One region of the Bradyrhizobium sp. ISRA442 genome, then DNA from elsewhere that is predicted to be linked to it. Evidence: predicted binding sites of a transcription regulator. Region 1 holds the regulator's gene; each other region holds the start of a gene.
What was found. The regulator LexA, encoded in region 1, represses DNA repair genes until DNA is damaged. The targets are predictions, from matches to a motif close to TGTTCNNNNTGTGTTCNG.
Positions count from the first base shown of each region.

Region 1 (5,939 bases):
GAGATCGACAAGTCCTGCCTGCATCCGGCGACCGCCACCAACGCGCCCAGCGTGTTCAGCGCATTTCCGCTGCTCGACATCGAGCCCTATCGGTATTGATCTTGCCGATACTGACCTGAAAGGACGCAATGACATCGCTCTCTCCCGGCAGCGCGGATGCCCTCCTCTTCGATCTCGGGCGCGTCGTGCTCGACATCGATTTCTCCAGGACGATCGCCTGCTGGGCGGGACATGCCGGCTGCAAGCCCGAGGCCATCGTCGCGCGCTATGTGCGTGACGAGGCCTACAAGCTGCACGAAGTCGGCAAGCTCAGTGACGCGGCATATTTCGACTCGCTGCGCTCATCGCTCGGCATCAGCCTTTCGGACGCGCAGTTCCTGGAGGGCTGGAACGCGGTGTTCACGGGGGAGATGCCCGACATCGCGGAGCTGTTGCCGCGTGCGGCGAAGCACATGCCGCTGTACGCCTTCTCCAATACCAACCAGCCGCATGTGGACTATTTCTCGAAGGAATATGCCGACCTGCTCGGCCATTTCCGCGAGCTGTACCTGTCGTCCAGCATCGGTCTGCGCAAACCGGACGCCGAAGCCTTCGACCATGTGGTGGGCGCCATCGGCGTGCCGGCCGAGCGGATCGTCTTCTTTGACGACCTCGCCGAGAACATCGAAGGGGCGCGGGCGCGCGGACTGACGGCGGTACACGTGACCTCGCCCACCGACGTCGGACATGCGCTGACGGCGCTGGGGATCTGAGGGCCGGCGTTCTGGTGGCTTTGCTTGATCCTGCCGACGTTCACGGGAACCCATCGGCCCGCGACGAGGAACCAAATCACTTTGTGCATTTTTGTGCAGAGTTCCTGGAACGGAATGCCTGATTCCGGACTCTTGAGTTCGTCGGGGATTTCTACATCGGACTGATCGTCGTGTTGGGTAAAGCCTACCTCACCAAGCAAGCCTCTCTCCTGCTCGAATTCGCCAGAACCACGTCGGACTCGGATCTCTCAGCCAAGCTGATTAGCAAGGCCGCCGATCTGAAATCGCAGGCCGATCCCCTGCCCGACAAGGATCAAAGTCCCAACGCGCCCGATGTGGCCAAGGATGCTAGTCGGAACGAGCCGACGGGAGCGGATTGATGTTGACCATGGCCCTTGTTGCTTTCGTTCTTGCGATCGCTGCGCGGGTGCCAGTCTGCAGCGTCATCCAGATCATGTCGCACCGGACCTGAATCCAATCATCTCACAAGCGTAGAAGCCGGCACGATCGTTCGTCCGGACGCCGGGTTTTGCTTCGGCGCACGCGCTCGGCTAGAACCCTTGACGCCGAGACGGTTCGATTTGCCAATCGACTTGCCAAGCAGGAGATTTCGCCCGTGGCCCTGATGCCGGTTTCTGACGCGCTTGCCGCGGTGCTGGCCGGCGTGGAGCCGCTATCCGAAGAGATGATCGCGCTGGAAGGCGCCTTTCACCGCGTACTGGCACGCGACGTCACCGCCCGGCGTACGCAGCCCCCCCAGGCAATGTCGGCGATGGACGGCTATGCCGTGCGCGCGAGCGATGCGGCCAAGGTCGATGCGCAGCTCAGCGTGATCGGCGAGGTCGCGGCGGGCCGGCCGTTCGCGCCAACGCTGGGTGCCGGCGAGGCGGTCCGGATCTTCACCGGCGGCGTGATTCCCAACGGCGCAGATGCCGTCGTGATCCAGGAGGACACGGTCGCGGACGGCAAGCGCATCACGATCAAGGAGGCCGCCGTCGCCGGACGGCATATCCGGCGCGCCGGCGTCGACTTTTCCGAGGGCGACGTGCTGCTACGGGCAGGCGCCCGCCTCACCGAGCGAAGCCTGGCCCTCGCCGCCGGTATGAACCATCCTGACCTTCCCGTCCGCCGCCGCCCGAAGGTCGCAATCCTCGCCACCGGCGATGAGCTGGTGATGCCGGGCACAACACCCGGCCCCGGCCAGATCGTCTATTCCAACGGCTATGCGATCCACGCGCTGGCGCGCCGGGAGGGCGCCGACACGATCGACCTTGGGATCGCCGCCGACACCCTGGAGGCCACCACCGCCGGTATCCGCTCCGCCCGCGAAACCGGCGCCGACGTCCTGATCACGACCGGCGGTGCGTCGGTCGGCGATCACGATCTGGTCCAGCAGGCGCTCAAGGCCGAGGGCATTGCGATGGCGTTCTGGAAGATCGCGATGCGGCCGGGCAAGCCGATGATGCATGGCCATCTCGGCGCGATGCGCGTGATCGGCCTGCCCGGCAATCCGGTCTCGTCTTACGTTTGCGCCTTCCTGTTCATGGTGCCGTTGATTCGCGCGCTTGCGGGCCGTCAGCCCGTTCACCACCGCCGCGAGCGCGCCGTAGTCGGGGGCGAGCTCGCCGCCAACGACATGCGCGAGGACTATCTTCGCGTGCGCCTCGAAGAGCGCGACGACGGCACGCTGGTCGCGGTTCCCGTCAACAATCAGGACTCTTCTCTGCTTGCAAATCTCGCTGCGGCACAGGCACTTCTCGTGCGGCCGCCGTTCGCGCCGAAGGCCGAAGCAGGCGCGCCCTGCGAGGTGTTGCGGCTGCCCGCTTGAACGAGCCGGCCGCGCGTGTTCCGCGAAGTTTATCGTGTTCACGCAAAATTAAGCAGTTGCGGAACACATATCGAACATATAGTGTCCGTTCATGATTTGTTTCGAGCATCTAGCGGTGCGCCGCTAACTTCAGCGTCTCGGAATCGAACGACATCAACCGGGGGATTTGGTCGAGATGTTAACGCGCAAACAATACGAGCTTCTGCGGTTCATCAGCGAACGCCTGAAGGAAAGCGGCGTGCCGCCCTCCTTCGACGAGATGAAGGACGCGCTCGATCTGCGCTCGAAGTCGGGCATCCATCGCCTGATCACCGCACTCGAGGAGCGCGGCTTCATCCGCCGCCTGCCCAATCGTGCCCGCGCCATCGAAGTGATCAAGCTGCCCGAGCTTCAGGCCGCGGCCGGCAATCGGCGCGGCTTCACGCCGAGCGTCATCGAAGGCAATCTCGGTAAGGTACGCGGCTCCAGCGCCCCCGTGGACGAGGGTGAACGTCCGGTCGCTGTGCCCGTGATGGGCCGCATCGCGGCGGGCACGCCGATCGAGGCCTTGCAGACCCGCAGCCACACCATCAGCGTACCGCCGGACATGCTCGGCTCGGGCGAGCATTACGCGCTCGAAGTGCGCGGCGATTCGATGGTGGAGGCCGGCATCCTCGACGGCGACATGGCGCTGATCCAGCGCAACGAGAGCGCCGACACCGGCGACATCGTGGTGGCCCTGATCGACGACGAGGAAGCGACCCTGAAACGCTTCCGCCGGCGCGGCGCCTCGATCGCGCTCGAGCCGGCCAATGCGGCCTACGAGGTGCGCATCCTGCCGCCGAACCGCGTAAAGATTCAGGGCAAGCTGATCGGGCTGTACCGGAAATACTGAGCGTCTTCGGCGAGGCGTGAGCCGATGCAAGTCGCGTGGAGCAATCGACCTCCGCCGCGTGTTGTGCAGCGCCGGTGAATTCAGGATTGATCTCGACGAGCGCAACAGAAGAAAATTCGCACGAGCCTGCTTTGTTCCAAAGGCTCTTGCTCAACGCAGAAAAGATAATGTGATCGGCAGGTCTGCACGCAAGTCGCAGATTTGCCCTCAACATCGCATATCATCGGAGCCTTCCTGATAGAGGCCTGGGCCTCCGGGGGCACGGGTCGCTATCTCTTATGAGGAGCACTTGCGATGTGTGACTACAGCCTGCATGCCGTCGCGACCCGTCCCGCCCAGGTCGGTGAGACGATCGTCACGACAACCTTCCGCGGCACCTCGACGCGCGGCTTCGCTTCGGAAGCCGATCTCTCCGTCGCGGTCTGCCTGCTGCCGGGAACGGAGCTCGCCTTCGCCGACAACGTCCGCTACGACAATCGCTGGATCTGGACGCGCACCATCAACTCCCGCGTCGGCAAGTTCGGCAAAGTCGATCCGCACATTCCCGATCGCCATCATGACGCGATCGAATTCCCCGACGGCAAATATGTGCTGGTGACGCAGCTCGTCGAAGGCCAGCGCGCAACCGTGCTGCAATTGCCGGTGACCCAGCCGGCCGGTGAGCACAAGCCGCAAGTCGCCGCTGACAGGCCGCAGCCGACCGTTACGCGCCTGCCGATCGGCTGACGCGTAATATTTGAGCATGATCTCCGCGCAAACGCATTCCGCGTTTGTCGCGAAGGGAAAAACGCTACACACTTTTCCGGATCATGCGTCAGTCCTCGACCTGAAGGTCGGCCTCCGACGGCGTTGCGTCCCTGGAGCGCGGTGCGGCCGGCCGTGGCGCGAGGTTTGGTTCATAATAGCCATCGCCGGCGATTGCCGGCGACCAGGGGCGATTTGCGCCCCTCGCCCTCACCGCCTGCACCGCAAAGCCGTCGCCGCGGCGCGCGAGCGCCAAGCCGCCCTGGCTCATGAGACGATCCCGGTCGACCACCATCGCCGCACAATCGGGCGGCGCGGGTCTCGCTGTCACCACCAGCGCAGCCCGGCTGCAATCATCCGAGAGCGCATCCACGCGCAGCGCCAGCGCGATCAGGCGGCCGTCGGCGAGCGGGGTCACGCATCCGGATTCGTCGCATGACACGCCGCTACCGAGCGATGCATCACCGGCGCTGCGCGGATCGGCATCGGCCGCAAGCCACTCCTTGGCGAGGAACGCGTCCTTGTTCGCCGCGATGAGATGCAAGCGGCCGTCGCTGCCGCGCACTGCGATGTTACGCCCGTCGCCTGCGATCAGGACGTCCGGCTGGCGCACGGACACCGCCCACACAATCGCTGCGACCAGCACGAGCGCACCGGTCCAGCGCAAGGGCGTGCGCAACAGGCCCATCAGGACGATGCCGATGCTCGCCGCGATCAGCGGGGCGATGCCGAAAGCGGCAATGCGGCCGACCGCGCCCGGAAGATTCGCAACCCACTGCGCGACCACGACCATCCAGTCGATGCCGACACCCATCAGCCACCAGAACACGCCGTCGAGCCCGAACGGCGCTGCGATCAATCCCAACAGCCCGGCCGGCATCACCAGCGCCGAGACCACCGGCATCGCCGCGAGGTTCGCGAGCACACCGAACGGCGTGACGCGGTGAAAGTGGAAGGCGGCATAGGGCGTGGTCGCAAAGCCCGCGATCAGCGAGGCCAGGAACAGCATGGCGATCTCACGGCCGCCCCACAGCGCAATCCGCGCCGTCGCCGAATGATCGGGTGAGGCAAACAGGTTCGGCATGCCGATCTGCACCAGCGCAACCAGCCCAAGCGTTGCCGCAAACGACATCTGGAAGCTCGGATGCACCAGCGCCTCCGGCGCGACCGCAAGCACGATCAGCGCGGCCACCGCCAGCGTGCGGAACGTGATGGCTCGGCGATCGACCATGACCGCGATCAGCACCACTGCGGTCATGAAAAACGATCTTTGGGTCGCGACCTCCGCGCCGGAGAGCAACAGATAGAACGCCGCGGCGACGAGCGCGGCAGCGGCCGACCACTTCTTGATCGGAAAGCTGACGGCCAGACCCGGGATCAGCGCGAGCAATGCGCGGATCGCGAAGAAGACGACGCCGGCGACGACCGCCATGTGATAACCCGAAATCGAGAGCACATGGCCGAGGCCGGAGATGAACATGGCATCGTTCACCGGCGTGGTGATCGCATCGCGCCGGCCGGTGAGCAGCGCAGTGGCGATCGCGCGATTGTCGCCGTCGAGCGTGGCGCGGATGCGCGCATCGATGGCATCGCGCAGCCCCTGCATGAAGGCTGCATAGCGCAGTCGCAAGCCTCCGCCGTCGGGCGGCGCGGAAGCCGTGATCGTACCCATCACGAAGCCGGAGGCGCCGATACCCTGGAAGAACATGTCGCGGGAGAAATCGTAGCTGCCGGGACGCAG
Region 1 is NZ_JALGCN010000007.1:186,899-192,837, forward strand. It holds gene MTR72_RS17395 (alpha-hydroxy acid oxidase) at 1-99, shown strand, start outside; gene MTR72_RS17400 (HAD-IA family hydrolase) at 129-752, shown strand; gene MTR72_RS17405 (hypothetical protein) at 923-1,132, shown strand; gene MTR72_RS17410 (molybdopterin molybdotransferase MoeA) at 1,369-2,580, shown strand; gene lexA (transcriptional repressor LexA) at 2,756-3,454, shown strand; gene MTR72_RS17420 (hypothetical protein) at 3,749-4,180, shown strand; gene MTR72_RS17425 (ComEC/Rec2 family competence protein) at 4,269-5,939, opposite strand, start outside.

Region 2 (5,939 bases), on a different contig from region 1:
ACAACTGGCGGATCATCGACGACAGCCTTCGCACCGAGCCTTACGGGCTGATCATCCGCAGGGACGATCCGGAGTTCAAGGGGCTGGTCGACCGGGCGCTGGTCGCCATGATGAAGAGCAATCAGTTCGCGGAGCTCTACGGGAAATGGTTCACGAAACCCATTCCACCCAAGAACGTGAACCTGAACTTCCCCATGCCGGCTTCGCTCAAGGATGCGGTCGCCAAGCCGAACGACAAGGGGGTCTGATCGCGAAACGGTAGCGCGCGGCTCCCGGTCGCACGTTCTTTGCCAAGATTTAATCGCGTGGACGGGACGTCGTAAGGTTGCGGCGTCCATGTTGGATGCAAGGCGACATCTTCCAACATGGACATTTCGACATGAACGATCCCGTCAATTTCGGCACCAAAACCCGTACCATTCTCCGGCCGCGCCGGCTCGCCTTGCTCGGCACTGTAGGCGCGCTGGGCCTTGCCGTGCTGGCCACGGCTCCGGGCACGTCTTTCTTTCATGCTTCCTTGATTGCGCCGGCGCAGGCCGCGGAGACGGCCGCGACGCCAACCGGCTTCGCCGATCTCGTTGCCAAGGTGAAGCCCGCCGTGATCTCGGTGCGGGTGAAGATCGACCAGGACAACGACAAGAGCGCGATGCTGCAGCAGAACCGGATGCAGTCCGACGAGGATACGCCGTTCGACCAGTTCTCGCGACAGTTCGGCTTCCGTTTCCCCAATGGGATGAATGGCATGCCGCACCAGCGCCACCAGATGATCACAGGCGAGGGCTCCGGCTTCTTCATCTCGGCTGACGGCTATGCCGTGACCAACAACCACGTCGTCGACCATGCCGAGTCCGTGCAGGTGACCACCGATGACGGCACGATCTACACCGCGAAGGTGGTCGGCACCGATCCGAAGACCGATCTTGCGCTGATCAAGGTCGAGGGCAAGAGGGACTTTCCGTTCGTCAAATTCTCCGACCAGAAGCCGCGGATCGGTGACTGGGTGGTCGCGGTCGGCAATCCCTTCGGCCTTGGTGGCACGGTGACCGCTGGCATCGTCTCCGCAAGCGGCCGCGACATCGGCAACGGCCCCTATGACGACTTCATCCAGATCGACGCGCCCATCAACAAGGGCAATTCCGGCGGTCCGGCCTTCGACATGAACGGCAACGTGATCGGCGTGAACACTGCGATCTTCTCGCCCTCCGGCGGCTCGGTCGGCATCGGCTTCGACATTCCGGCGGCGACCGCAAAGCTCGTCGTCGCCCAGCTCAAGGACAAGGGCGCGGTCACCCGCGGCTGGCTCGGCGTGCAGGTGCAGCCGGTGACCGCTGATATCGCCGACAGTCTCGGCCTGAAGGAGGCGAGCGGCGCCATTGTCGACAATCCGCAGGACGGCAGCCCCGCGGCGAAGGCCGGCATCGAGGCGGGCGACGTCATCACCGCCGTCAACGGCACTGCGGTCAAGGACTCCCGTGACCTCGCCCGTACCATCGGCACGATGGCGCCAGGCAGCTCGGTGAAGCTCGACGTCTGGCATAAGGGCGAGAGCAAGACGGTGACGCTCGCGCTCGGCGCGCTGCCGAACGAGCGGCAGGCCAACGGAAACGACAAAGCTGATGAAGGCAAGGCCCAGCCGAATGCCGGCACGCCGCGCCTTGGCCTCAGCCTGGCGCCGGCCGGCGACGTGCAGGGTGCAGGCCAGAAGGGCGTTGTCGTCACCGAGGTTGACCCGCAGGGGCCGGCGGCGCAGCGCGGAATCCAGACCGGCGACATCATTCTCAATGTCGGCGGCAAGGCCGTCGCCAATGTCGGCGACGTCCGCTCGGAGCTGATGCAGGCGAAGTCGTCCGGCAAGCGCAGTGTGCTGCTGCAGGTGAAGAGCGCCGACGCCACGCGATTTGTCGCCGTGCCGCTCGCCTGAACGAATCCGATCGTAAAGAGGAGGCGGCCGGACGGCCGCCTCTTTCGTATTCGTCCTGCTCGGTGATGGACGTGGCGCAGGGTCGAAATTCCGGGGCAAGGCGGCGCGGACCGATAACATTCGCGTTAACGGAACCCCTCAGACAGGGTTCCGCCCAAAACAGCACGTTGACTTGAGCGATGATGCGAGCTGCGACCGCGGCTCGCGGGCGAACGACGGTTCTGCAGCGGAACTTCGGTCGAACTGCCGCTTTGTGGAACCGGACTTCTACATAGATCGGTGCCGACAATGGATCGATTGCGGGGCTTCGGCAGGGGCGCGCTGCTGATCGCGCTGGTGGTGCTCAGTACCCACGGCGCGCTGAGCCGCGACGATGGCCGCTACACCGATTCTCCGCTCAAGCCGTGGTTTGACAGCTTGCGCAGCCATCTCGGTCCCTGTTGTTCGGATGCCGATGGTGTCGCCGTCGCCGACCCCGACTGGGAATCGCACAACGGACACTATCGGGTGCGGCTCGAGGGGCAATGGGTCGAGGTGCCGGACGAGGCCGTGATCACCGAGCCAAACCTCGCCGGTCGCACCATGGTGTGGCCGGTCAAGACTGCATTCGGCATCTCGATTCGCTGCTTCATGCCGGGCAGCATGATCTGACAGCGTGATCTGAGCGATTGATCTGAAGGATTGTCGATCTTGGGCGAGGGGCGCGCTGCTCACGCGCCTTGCCGAATCTCGTCTTAGCGTGAGCGCTTCTTCTTTGACGACTTCCGCGTCTTCGATGTCTTCCTCGTGGTCTTCTTCTTCGGGACCTTCTTGCCCTTCTTGCGCGCCTTCGAGAGTCCGATTGCGATCGCCTGCTTGCGGCTCTTCACGCGTCCGCCACGACCGCCGCGGCCGCTCTTCGCGGTACCCTTCTTGTAGCGTCGCACCTCACTTTCGACGTCTTGGCCGGAGCTGCGCGAATAGCGCCGTTTCTTTGCCTTGCGTGCCATGAATGTCCTCCTTCGGCAGAGGGAGAACCGTTCGCGGCAGACATTGGTTCCGAAAGCGTGCGTAAAGCGTCTACAAGCGCAAGCGGCCTAGAACGAATTCGCCAGCTCGATCTCCGCCTCCAGCGCGTGAATGCGTCGTGCGGCTTCGGCGAACGAGAGGTCCCGCGCATATTGTGCGGGCTGGTAGGCCTCTTCGCTCAGCCGTTTCAGCTTGAGCCCCTGAGCCCGCGTCATCTGCTCCGTGAGAAAGATCTTGGCGTCGTATTTACCTTGAAGCTGCATGTCCATTCTCCGTCCTGAATCGTGACTTGACTATATGTTCTTATTTTGTTCTAACAAGCCGTGGACAACAGAATTAATGAAATTCGACGTAAAATCAGTGCCTTGAGGCTGAAGATGGCCGATGTTGAGGCGTCCGTTCGCGAGCTCCTTAATCGCGATCGCGATTGCACTGAACGGGCGCTGGAGCAGATCGGCTTACGGCGGAAGATCAATCTCTTGATCAGCGAGTGGAAGGCGGCCGGCGGCGGAGATGTCTTGCCCGACCTTGCCAACCGAATGCGTCACCGCCCGATGAAGGATGGTAAAGCGGCACGCGCGATTGCGCGCCGTTGAGACTTTGGAGGCGCGCAATGGACGAAGACCCGGACACGTACCGGATTCTGAAACTGCGCGCGGAGATTCTCGAACTGGGCTCCGCTGTCCGCCAATTGCAGCGCGAGGGCCTGGACCATGCGGCGGCCCAGCTCCTGATCTCGCGCAAGCGGGCGCAGCTCGATCAGCTCGTCAAGACAAATCCCGAAAGGCGCCCGGCTTAACATCACTGACATCCGAAGCAGCTAAAGCGTGCGCGCAACGCGACACGTCGGAGTTCGCTGATGCCGGATGCCGAACTGACATCTCTGCTGCAGGCCGTTCTCGACGAGGTCTGCGCCGACGTACCGCTCTCCGCGATCGCGACGCGCGAGCGCGTCGCCGCGAAACTGCGCGAAGCCGTGCAAAGCGATCGTTGCTCGCCGGAGGATTTGAGGCAGGCCGGTCGGGATGCTCTGACCGCAGCGCCGACGATGTGGCGCTGAGAACTCCTGCACATCCATGTGCGCGCCCGATTGGGAACGATGGCTCCATCCGCGATTTCCAGCGCAGCGCCGCTTGAGATGCAGACCGGCTGATTGCTCAACGGGAAAGCCCCGCGTCATCGCGGGGCTTTTGCGTGTCTTTCCGGCAGGAGCTTACTTGGTGTTGCTCATGCCCTTGTTCGTCATGGTGCCGCCTTGGTCGGATCCAGGACCAGAACCGCCTTGGCCGGAGACGTCGCCACCCTTGGACTTCATGTTGGCGCCCGTCGTCTGCGATGACGTCGTCGACGATTGATGTTTGGCCTTGTGCGACTTGGCCTGCGCTGCGAACGGCGCGGCGGCGAGGCCGGTTGCCAACATCACGGCGAGAGCGAGCTTGGTCGTCTTCATGCGTGGGAACTCCCTGAGTTAGATTGACGCAGGCAGCCAACCTCCGCACTTCGCAAGAGTTCCGATCAAAGCGCGTTCGCACCCTCCACGTGCGCTTCAAAATTCCTTGTCCTCGACGAGAATGAACACGGCTCCCGTCAGGGCTGCGCCGATCGCAAATGTCGTCACCAGCGTGATGACGAAGCCGAAAATCGCCGGACTTCCACCATTGTTGAGCAGGGTGGCTACCGCTGGATTCGCCAGTATGAGGATCAGGCCAAAGAGCAGTCCCAGCGCGGCGCCCATCATCGCATGTGTCATCACCTTGATGGCACCGGTGGGGGAAATCAGGCCGGACGGCTTTTTCTTCGTGCGCATGGAACCGCCACCATGAACTGCATGGAAACGCGGCTGATGATCATGGAAACGCGGCTGATGATGGCGAGTTCCCGGCCGATGAACGAAATGTCACGCGAGGCTTCATCCGACGTTCATGCCGGGCTTGCGAGGATGTCCCGGAGAAAGAAAAGGGACATGTGATCATGGGAAAGGTGGTCTATCTGTATCGCTCGCTAGCCTATCGCAACGCGGCCGCCGAAATGCTGCGAAAGGCGCGCAAGCTGCCGCGTGGCGCGGAGCAGCGCGCGGCAAGGCGTTATGCGCAGGCGTTGCGCGATCTGGCCCAAACCGAAGCCTGGCTCGAAGGACGCGTCGCGGACGAACCGCGTCCGGTGCAGCGAATGAGGACGGCCGCCTCGCGCTAACCCGACGCGCGTTGAAGCTGGCCGGAGGGGGCCGCGTCGAGCTGCGCTGGTGAGGTCGACGTTGCAGCCCTCGGCGTCAGCGGTACCTCCAGCCGGCAGAGCAGTCCTTCGGCACGCCAATCGAATTGGGCATGTCCGCCGAGCTGGGATTCGACGCTGGCGAGCAGGCTCCGCGTGCCAAAGCCGCGAGATTTCGGCGTCCTGACCATTGGGCCACCGGATTCCTCCCAGGTCAATGAAAGGACGTCGTTTTCGACCTGCCAGCCGATCGCGAGCCGTCCCGAGCGTGTCGAGAGCGCGCCATACTTCGCTGAATTGGTGAACAGCTCATGCAGCGCCAGCGCCAGCGTCTGTGCGGTGGCAGGCAGCAACTGAACCTCGGGGCCCGCGAGCTTGATCTGCCCGCCGAGCGAGTAGGGCGCGAGCTCCTCCTCGATCAGCTTGGAGAGTTCGGCACCCTGCCAGCTCGACAGCGACAAAATGGTGTGCACGCGCGCCAGTGCATTGATGCGCCCCTCGACCGCGTTGACATAGGCCTTGACCTCGTCGGCGCGGGTGAGGCGCACGATCGACTGCGCCAGCGCCAGAGCATTCTTGGCGCGATGATCGACTTCCCGCGCCAGAAGATTCTGCCGCTCCTCGGCGAGCTTGCGCTCGGTAATGTCGACGGTGACGCCGCTCACGCGCACCACCCGGCCGCTTGCGTCGACCGTCGCGGCCGCCGTGCCGACGCACCAACGCACCTCGCCGTCGGGCCGGCTGACGCGGAACTCGCCCTCATAGGATCGCGCACCGGTGTTGAATGCAGAAATTGCCT
Region 2 is NZ_JALGCN010000002.1:469,257-475,195, reverse strand. It holds gene MTR72_RS05320 (transporter substrate-binding domain-containing protein) at 1-248, shown strand, start outside; gene MTR72_RS05315 (Do family serine endopeptidase) at 380-1,921, shown strand; gene MTR72_RS05310 (hypothetical protein) at 2,210-2,572, shown strand; gene MTR72_RS05305 (DUF6496 domain-containing protein) at 2,656-2,910, opposite strand; gene MTR72_RS05300 (DUF3072 domain-containing protein) at 2,998-3,192, opposite strand; gene MTR72_RS05295 (hypothetical protein) at 3,307-3,525, shown strand; gene MTR72_RS05290 (hypothetical protein) at 3,543-3,728, shown strand; gene MTR72_RS05285 (hypothetical protein) at 3,789-3,989, shown strand; gene MTR72_RS05280 (hypothetical protein) at 4,143-4,379, opposite strand; gene MTR72_RS05275 (hypothetical protein) at 4,476-4,736, opposite strand; gene MTR72_RS05270 (hypothetical protein) at 4,901-5,122, shown strand; gene MTR72_RS05265 (HWE histidine kinase domain-containing protein) at 5,119-5,939, opposite strand, start outside.
Region 2: MTR72_RS05300 (DUF3072 domain-containing protein) is a predicted target of LexA. The motif match lies at 3,228-3,245, and genes of this name have one in related genera.

Region 3 (5,939 bases), on a different contig from region 1:
CACCGCGATGCGATTGCCGTCGAAGGCCCAGAGGTCTTTGATCAGGCGATAGTCGAGCTCCTTGGCCCATTTGCGGGTGAGGAACGCGACGATGGCCTCGCGACCCTGAAAGGCCTCGGAGCGGTTGCGCCAGCGGCTGTCCTCGGTATAGGCGAGCGCGACACGCGCGGGATCGCGCGAATTCCAGGCGTCCTCGGCCATGCGGGCTTTTTGCGCGGCGGTCTCTCTCGTGAAGGGCGGAAGCGGCGGACGCGACATGGCGGCCTCATCGGGTTGACGGGAGCGCGAATCTATCGCCGCAGCGGCTGGTGTCGAGAGGCCATTGCCTATCGCCCGATCACGAAATCACATCGGCCTTCATCAGCGCGCGGATCGATTTCGGGATCGGCTGGGCGCGCCCGCCGCTGATGAAGGCGACCCGCACCTCGGCCTTGACCAGCACATCCTCGCCGCGCCTCACCTCCTGCGCCAGCATGATGGACGCGCCCTTCACCGCGATCGGCCAGGTCACGACGTCGAGGACGTCGTCCATCCGCGCGGGTTTGAGGAAGTCGAGGTGCATCGAGCGCACGACGAAGGCAAAGCCGGCCTCCTCCGTCTCGGGCTGATCGAACAATGCCTGCTGCTCGGCGCCCATCAGCCGCAGATGATTGGTGCGCCCGCGCTCCATGAAGCGCAGATAGTTGGCGTGATAAACGATGCCTGAAAAATCCGTATCTTCGTAATAGACGCGGACCTGCATGTGGTGGCGGCCGCCCCGGATCTCGCCGTCGAGATGAGCTGTCACGTCGCGAGCCTCTTCGCTTGTCGCTACCGGTCCGTTGTGCGCAAAAACGGCCGGTCGCGCAAGCGTGCGCTACACGATCGCCGGTCCCCGTCCCAGCGTCACCTCGACGATCTCGGGCGGGACACCGACCCGAACCGGCATGATGCTGCAACCGAGGCCGCCGGAGATGATGACGTCGCATTTCAGCCGAAAGTGGCCATAAGCGAGCCGCAGGCCATGCTGTGGCGGAACGGCCGGCGACCAGCCGAGCAGGCGGACCTGCCCGCCATGGGTGTGGCCGGACAGTTGCAGCGCGACCCGCGCTGGCACGCGAGGCGCGATGTTGGGCTCATGTGCAAGCAGGATCACCGGCGCGTCATCGGTCACTTTTGCAAGCGTCGCCGTGAGATCGTCGGCACCGAAGCGCACCGCGCCGCGGAAGCGCCGCGCCGGCAGAAAAGCGAGCTGATCGCCGAGGCCGGCGAGCCAGAACGGGCGGCCGTCCTTGGCCAAGCGCACGACGTCATTCTCGTAGACGGGAATGCCGGCCGCCTCCAACGCGCGATGCGCGACCGTCGGCCCGTGCCCTACGCGCTGCACGGTCTTGTCTTCCCAATAGTCGTGATTGCCCATGACGGCATGGACGCCGAGCGGCGCCTTGAGTCCTGACAGCACCGCTGCCCATTCGCTCGACGGAATGATGCGCGTCACGTGGTGAAGACCGGCGACATAGTCGCCGAGCAGCACGATGAGATCGGCATTCAGCGCGTTGGTGCGGTCGACGATGGCTTCGATCCGCTCCAGCGACATCCAGGGATCGCAGGCATGGATGTCCGCGATCACGGCGATCTTCAGCGGAAAATCCGCCGGCCATTGCCGCGGGGTCGGACGATAGCGGGTGACGCGAAGCCGCAGCACCGGCTCGACGCCGACACCGTAGGCGGCGGTCGACACGCCGAGGGCTGAGAGGCCGCCGATGGAACGGATGAGATGTCGCCGAGAGATCATGAAGGCCCGTCGTGATGCGGGCTCCTTGATGCGGTCCGATTGGAGCGGAATTGGGGTGCATTCGTGCAGACCATCTGCACCTTTGTGCAGACCGTCTGCGCAGAAGCCACCAGCGCTCGCGCCCGGCCAAGGCATCCAGTGACTGCGGCAGTCAGTCGTCCTCGGCCTGATCGGTGCCGAACAGGCCAAATTGCGCCGGATCGCGGTTGGGCTCGGTGAGGCCGAGATGGCGGAAGGCGTGCGAGGTGAGCAGGCGGCCGCGCGGGGTGCGCTGCAGATAACCGCACTGGATGAGATAAGGCTCGATGATGTCTTCGATCGCATCGCGCGGCTCGGACAGCGCCGCGGCCATCGTCTCCACGCCGACCGGGCCGCCGCCATAGTTCAGCGCGATGGTCGTGAGATAGCGGCGATCCATCGCATCGAGACCAGCGGCGTCGACCTCGAGCGCGCTGAGCGCGTGATCGGCGATCTTGCGGTCGATCCTGTCGGCATTCGCGGCCGAGGCAAAATCGCGCACGCGGCGCAACAGGCGGCCGGCGATGCGCGGCGTGCCGCGGGCGCGGCGCGCGATCTCGTTGGCACCGTCCGGGCTCATGCCGACATTGAGCACGCGCGCACCGCGGGTGACGATGCTTTCCAATTCCTCGATCGTGTAGAAATTGAGCCGGACCGGAATGCCGAAGCGATCGCGCAAGGGATTGGTGAGAAGGCCGGCGCGCGTGGTGGCGCCGACGAGGGTGAATTTCGACAGCTCGATCTTGACCGAGCGCGCCGCCGGGCCCTCGCCGATGATCAGGTCGAGCTGAAAGTCCTCCATCGCAGGATAGAGCACCTCTTCCACCGCAGGGCTCAGGCGATGAATCTCGTCGATGAAGAGCACGTCGCGCTCTTCGAGGTTGGTGAGGAGCGCGGCGAGATCGCCGGCCCTGGCGATCACGGGGCCTGATGTGGCGCGGAAGCCGACGCCGAGCTCCTTGGCCACGATCTGCGCCAACGTGGTCTTGCCGAGGCCGGGCGGGCCGACGAACAGCACATGGTCCAACGCTTCGCCGCGCTTCCGCGCCGCCTCGATGAACACCGAAAGATTCTTGCGCGCCTGCTTCTGGCCGACGAAATCGGTGAGCGACTGCGGACGCATCGCGGTGTCGCCGACATCGTCGCTGCGGCGCTCGGGCGAGACCATGCGGGAGGCTTTCGCGTCGCTCACTTCGCGAGCTCCTTCAGCCCGAGCCGGATCAACTGCGCCGTCTCGGCGCCTTCACCGGCACTGCGCGAGGCCGATGCGATGGCCGCGGCTGCCTGCGGCTGGCCGTAGCCGAGATTGACCAGCGCGGAGATCGCGTCCGCCACCGGGCGCGGCGCACGCTGGTCGTCGACGACGCCGGCGAGGTGTACGACGGCAGGATCGATATTGGCGAAGGCAGGCGCCTTGTCCTTCAATTCGGTGACGATGCGCTCGGCGACCTTCGGACCGACGCCCGGAGTGCGCGACACCGCGGCCTTGTCGCGCAGCGCGATCGCGTTGGCGAGATCGGCCGGCGACAGCGTACCGAGCACTGCGAGCGCAACCTTGGCGCCGACGCCTTGCACGGTCTGGAGCAGGCGAAACCATTCGCGCTCCTGGTCGGTGCGGAAGCCGAACAGCTTGATCTGATCCTCGCGGACATAGGTCTCGATCGACAGCACCGCGGCCTCACCCGGCGACGGCAGGTGCTGCAGCGTGCGCGTCGAGCAGTGCACCTGATAGCCGACACCGCCGACGTCGAGGATGACGAACTCCTCGCCGTAGGAATCGATCAGGCCCTTGAGCTTGCCGATCATATTCCCACCACTTTCAGCCTTAGCGCCGTGCTCTGGCGATGATGGGCGTGCGTGATGGCGATGGCGAGCGCGTCGGCGGCATCCGCTGACGGCGGCTCGGCTTTCGGCAGCAATATCTTCAGCATCATCGCGATCTGGTGTTTGTCGGCGTGACCGGCGCCGACCACCGTTTTCTTCACCTGGTTCGGCGCGTATTCGGCGACGGTGATACCGAACATCGCAGGCGCGAGCATGGCGACGCCGCGGGCCTGGCCGAGTTTCAGCGTCGCAACGCCATCCTTGTTGACGAACGTCTGCTCGACTGCAGCTTCCATCGGCTTGTGGTCGGACAAGACCGCGGCAAGCCCCTCATGGATCGCGAGCAGCCGGCTCGACAGCGGCAATCCCTCCGGCGGTTCCACCGAGCCGCAGGCGACATAGCCCAGACGATTGCCCTCAGCCTCGATCACGCCCCAGCCGGTACGGCGCAGGCCGGGGTCGATGCCGATGATACGGATGGGTTGGCGAATCGGGAGCGCGGTCATCGGCCAGTGATAGCGGCTGGCCGCCATGGGGGAAACAGAAACAGAACGGAAATAACAGGGGAAGTATGGTCTCGTGGTTGAGTGCCACCACAAGACATGCCGTCATACCCCGCTTCTCCGTATCCCTCTGGCGCCTCTGGAATACTGGTTCGCCCGCCTTCGCGGGCGATGAGCAGAGTGTGGGACGGGCGGACTGGCCTACCCGCCCATCTTCGCCATCAGCGCGTCCGAGACCTCGAAATTGGCGTAGACGTTCTGGACGTCGTCATGCTCGTTGAGCAGGTCCATCAGCTTGAGCAGTTTCTCGCCGGTCTCGTCGTCGACCGACACCGTGTTCTGCGGTTTCCAGATCAGCGCGGCCTTGCGCGGCTCGCCGAATTTGGCTTCCAGCGCCTTGGCAACGTCGCGATAGCTTTCGGTCGAGGCGTAGATCTCGTGGCCGCTCTCGCTTGAGATCACGTCGTCGGCGCCGGCCTCGATCGCGGCATCCAGCACCGCGTCGTCGGAGGCGACGCTGCGGTCGTATTCGATGATGCCGGTGCGGTCGAACATGAACGAGACCGAGCCGGTTTCGCCGAGGTTGCCGCCGGATTTGGTGAAGAAGGAGCGAATGTCGGAAGCGGCGCGGTTGCGATTGTCGGTCAGCGCCTCGACGATGACGGCGACGCCGCCCGGGCCATAGCCCTCGTAGCGGATCTCGTCATAATTCTCGCCGTCGCTGCCGATCGCCTTCTTGATGGCGCGCTCGATATTGTCCTTCGGCATGTTCTCCTGGCGTGCCGCGATCACGGCGGCGCGCAGGCGCGGGTTCATGTTGGGGTCGGGCGTCCCCAGCTTGGCCGCGACGGTGATTTCTCGCGCCAGCTTGCCGAAGATCTTCGATTTCTGCGCATCCTGCCGCCCCTTGCGGTGCATGATGTTCTTGAATTGGGAGTGTCCGGCCATGCGTGGTCTCTTCGAGTGGTCTCTTGGGGTCGTCCGCCAATGAGGGTGGGAAGCGCGGCCTTATAGGCCGCCAACCCACCGGAATGAAAGGGTCTCACATCCTTTAAGGTAATATCGTAGAGGGATCATGCCTAGAGGTGAGGCATCGTTAACCCTGACTTCATTCCAGCTTGCGAAAATAGCCTCCGCCCGTCCACCGACAAGAGTGACCCGATGGCGTTCGCATTTTTTCGGAAGCGTGTGCCGGATGTGGCCGCGGCAGCCGCACAGGCCGCTGAGCCCACCAGCGTCAGCGAACCGATCCAGACCGAGGGCGATTCGGCCCGGGAAATCCTGGAACTGCTGGAGCTCGAGCTCGGCGCCATGATTCGCCAGCTCGAACGTGCCGCCAATTCTGTCGCCGGTGGCGCGGAGGCAACCGCAGCGACACTTGCCACCATCCGTGCTCGCACGGATGCGCTGACCGGACGCACCAACGCCGCCCAGTCGACCGCATCCACCTTCGCTGAGGCCGCCGACAAGTTCACTCAGTCCGCGCTAGGAATCGGCGCGCAGGTCCGCGCGGCCGGCAAGCTCGCCGACGAGGCCAGCGCCGCGGCGCAGGAGGCCCGCGCCAATGTCGACCGCCTGCGCGAGTCCTCGGCCGCGATCGGCAACGTCGTCAACCTGATCGCGCAGATCGCGCGGCAGACGACGCTGCTCGCGCTCAACTCGACCATCGAGGCCGCGCGCGCCGGCGCGGCAGGGAAAGGCTTTGCGGTCGTCGCCACCGAGGTCAAGGCGCTCGCGGTGCAGACGCAGGGCGCGACCGAAGAGATCACCAGGAAGATCGACGCGCTGCAAAGGGACGCCGCCAGTTCTGCCGATGCGGT
Region 3 is NZ_JALGCN010000019.1:2,863-8,801, reverse strand. It holds gene MTR72_RS29990 (nuclear transport factor 2 family protein) at 1-258, opposite strand, end outside; gene ybgC (tol-pal system-associated acyl-CoA thioesterase) at 338-787, opposite strand; gene MTR72_RS29980 (metallophosphoesterase) at 857-1,774, opposite strand; gene ruvB (Holliday junction branch migration DNA helicase RuvB) at 1,926-2,960, opposite strand; gene ruvA (Holliday junction branch migration protein RuvA) at 2,981-3,598, opposite strand; gene ruvC (crossover junction endodeoxyribonuclease RuvC) at 3,595-4,122, opposite strand; gene MTR72_RS29960 (YebC/PmpR family DNA-binding transcriptional regulator) at 4,321-5,067, opposite strand; gene MTR72_RS29955 (methyl-accepting chemotaxis protein) at 5,281-5,939, shown strand, end outside.
Region 3: ruvC (crossover junction endodeoxyribonuclease RuvC) is a predicted target of LexA. The motif match lies at 4,153-4,170, and genes of this name have one in related genera.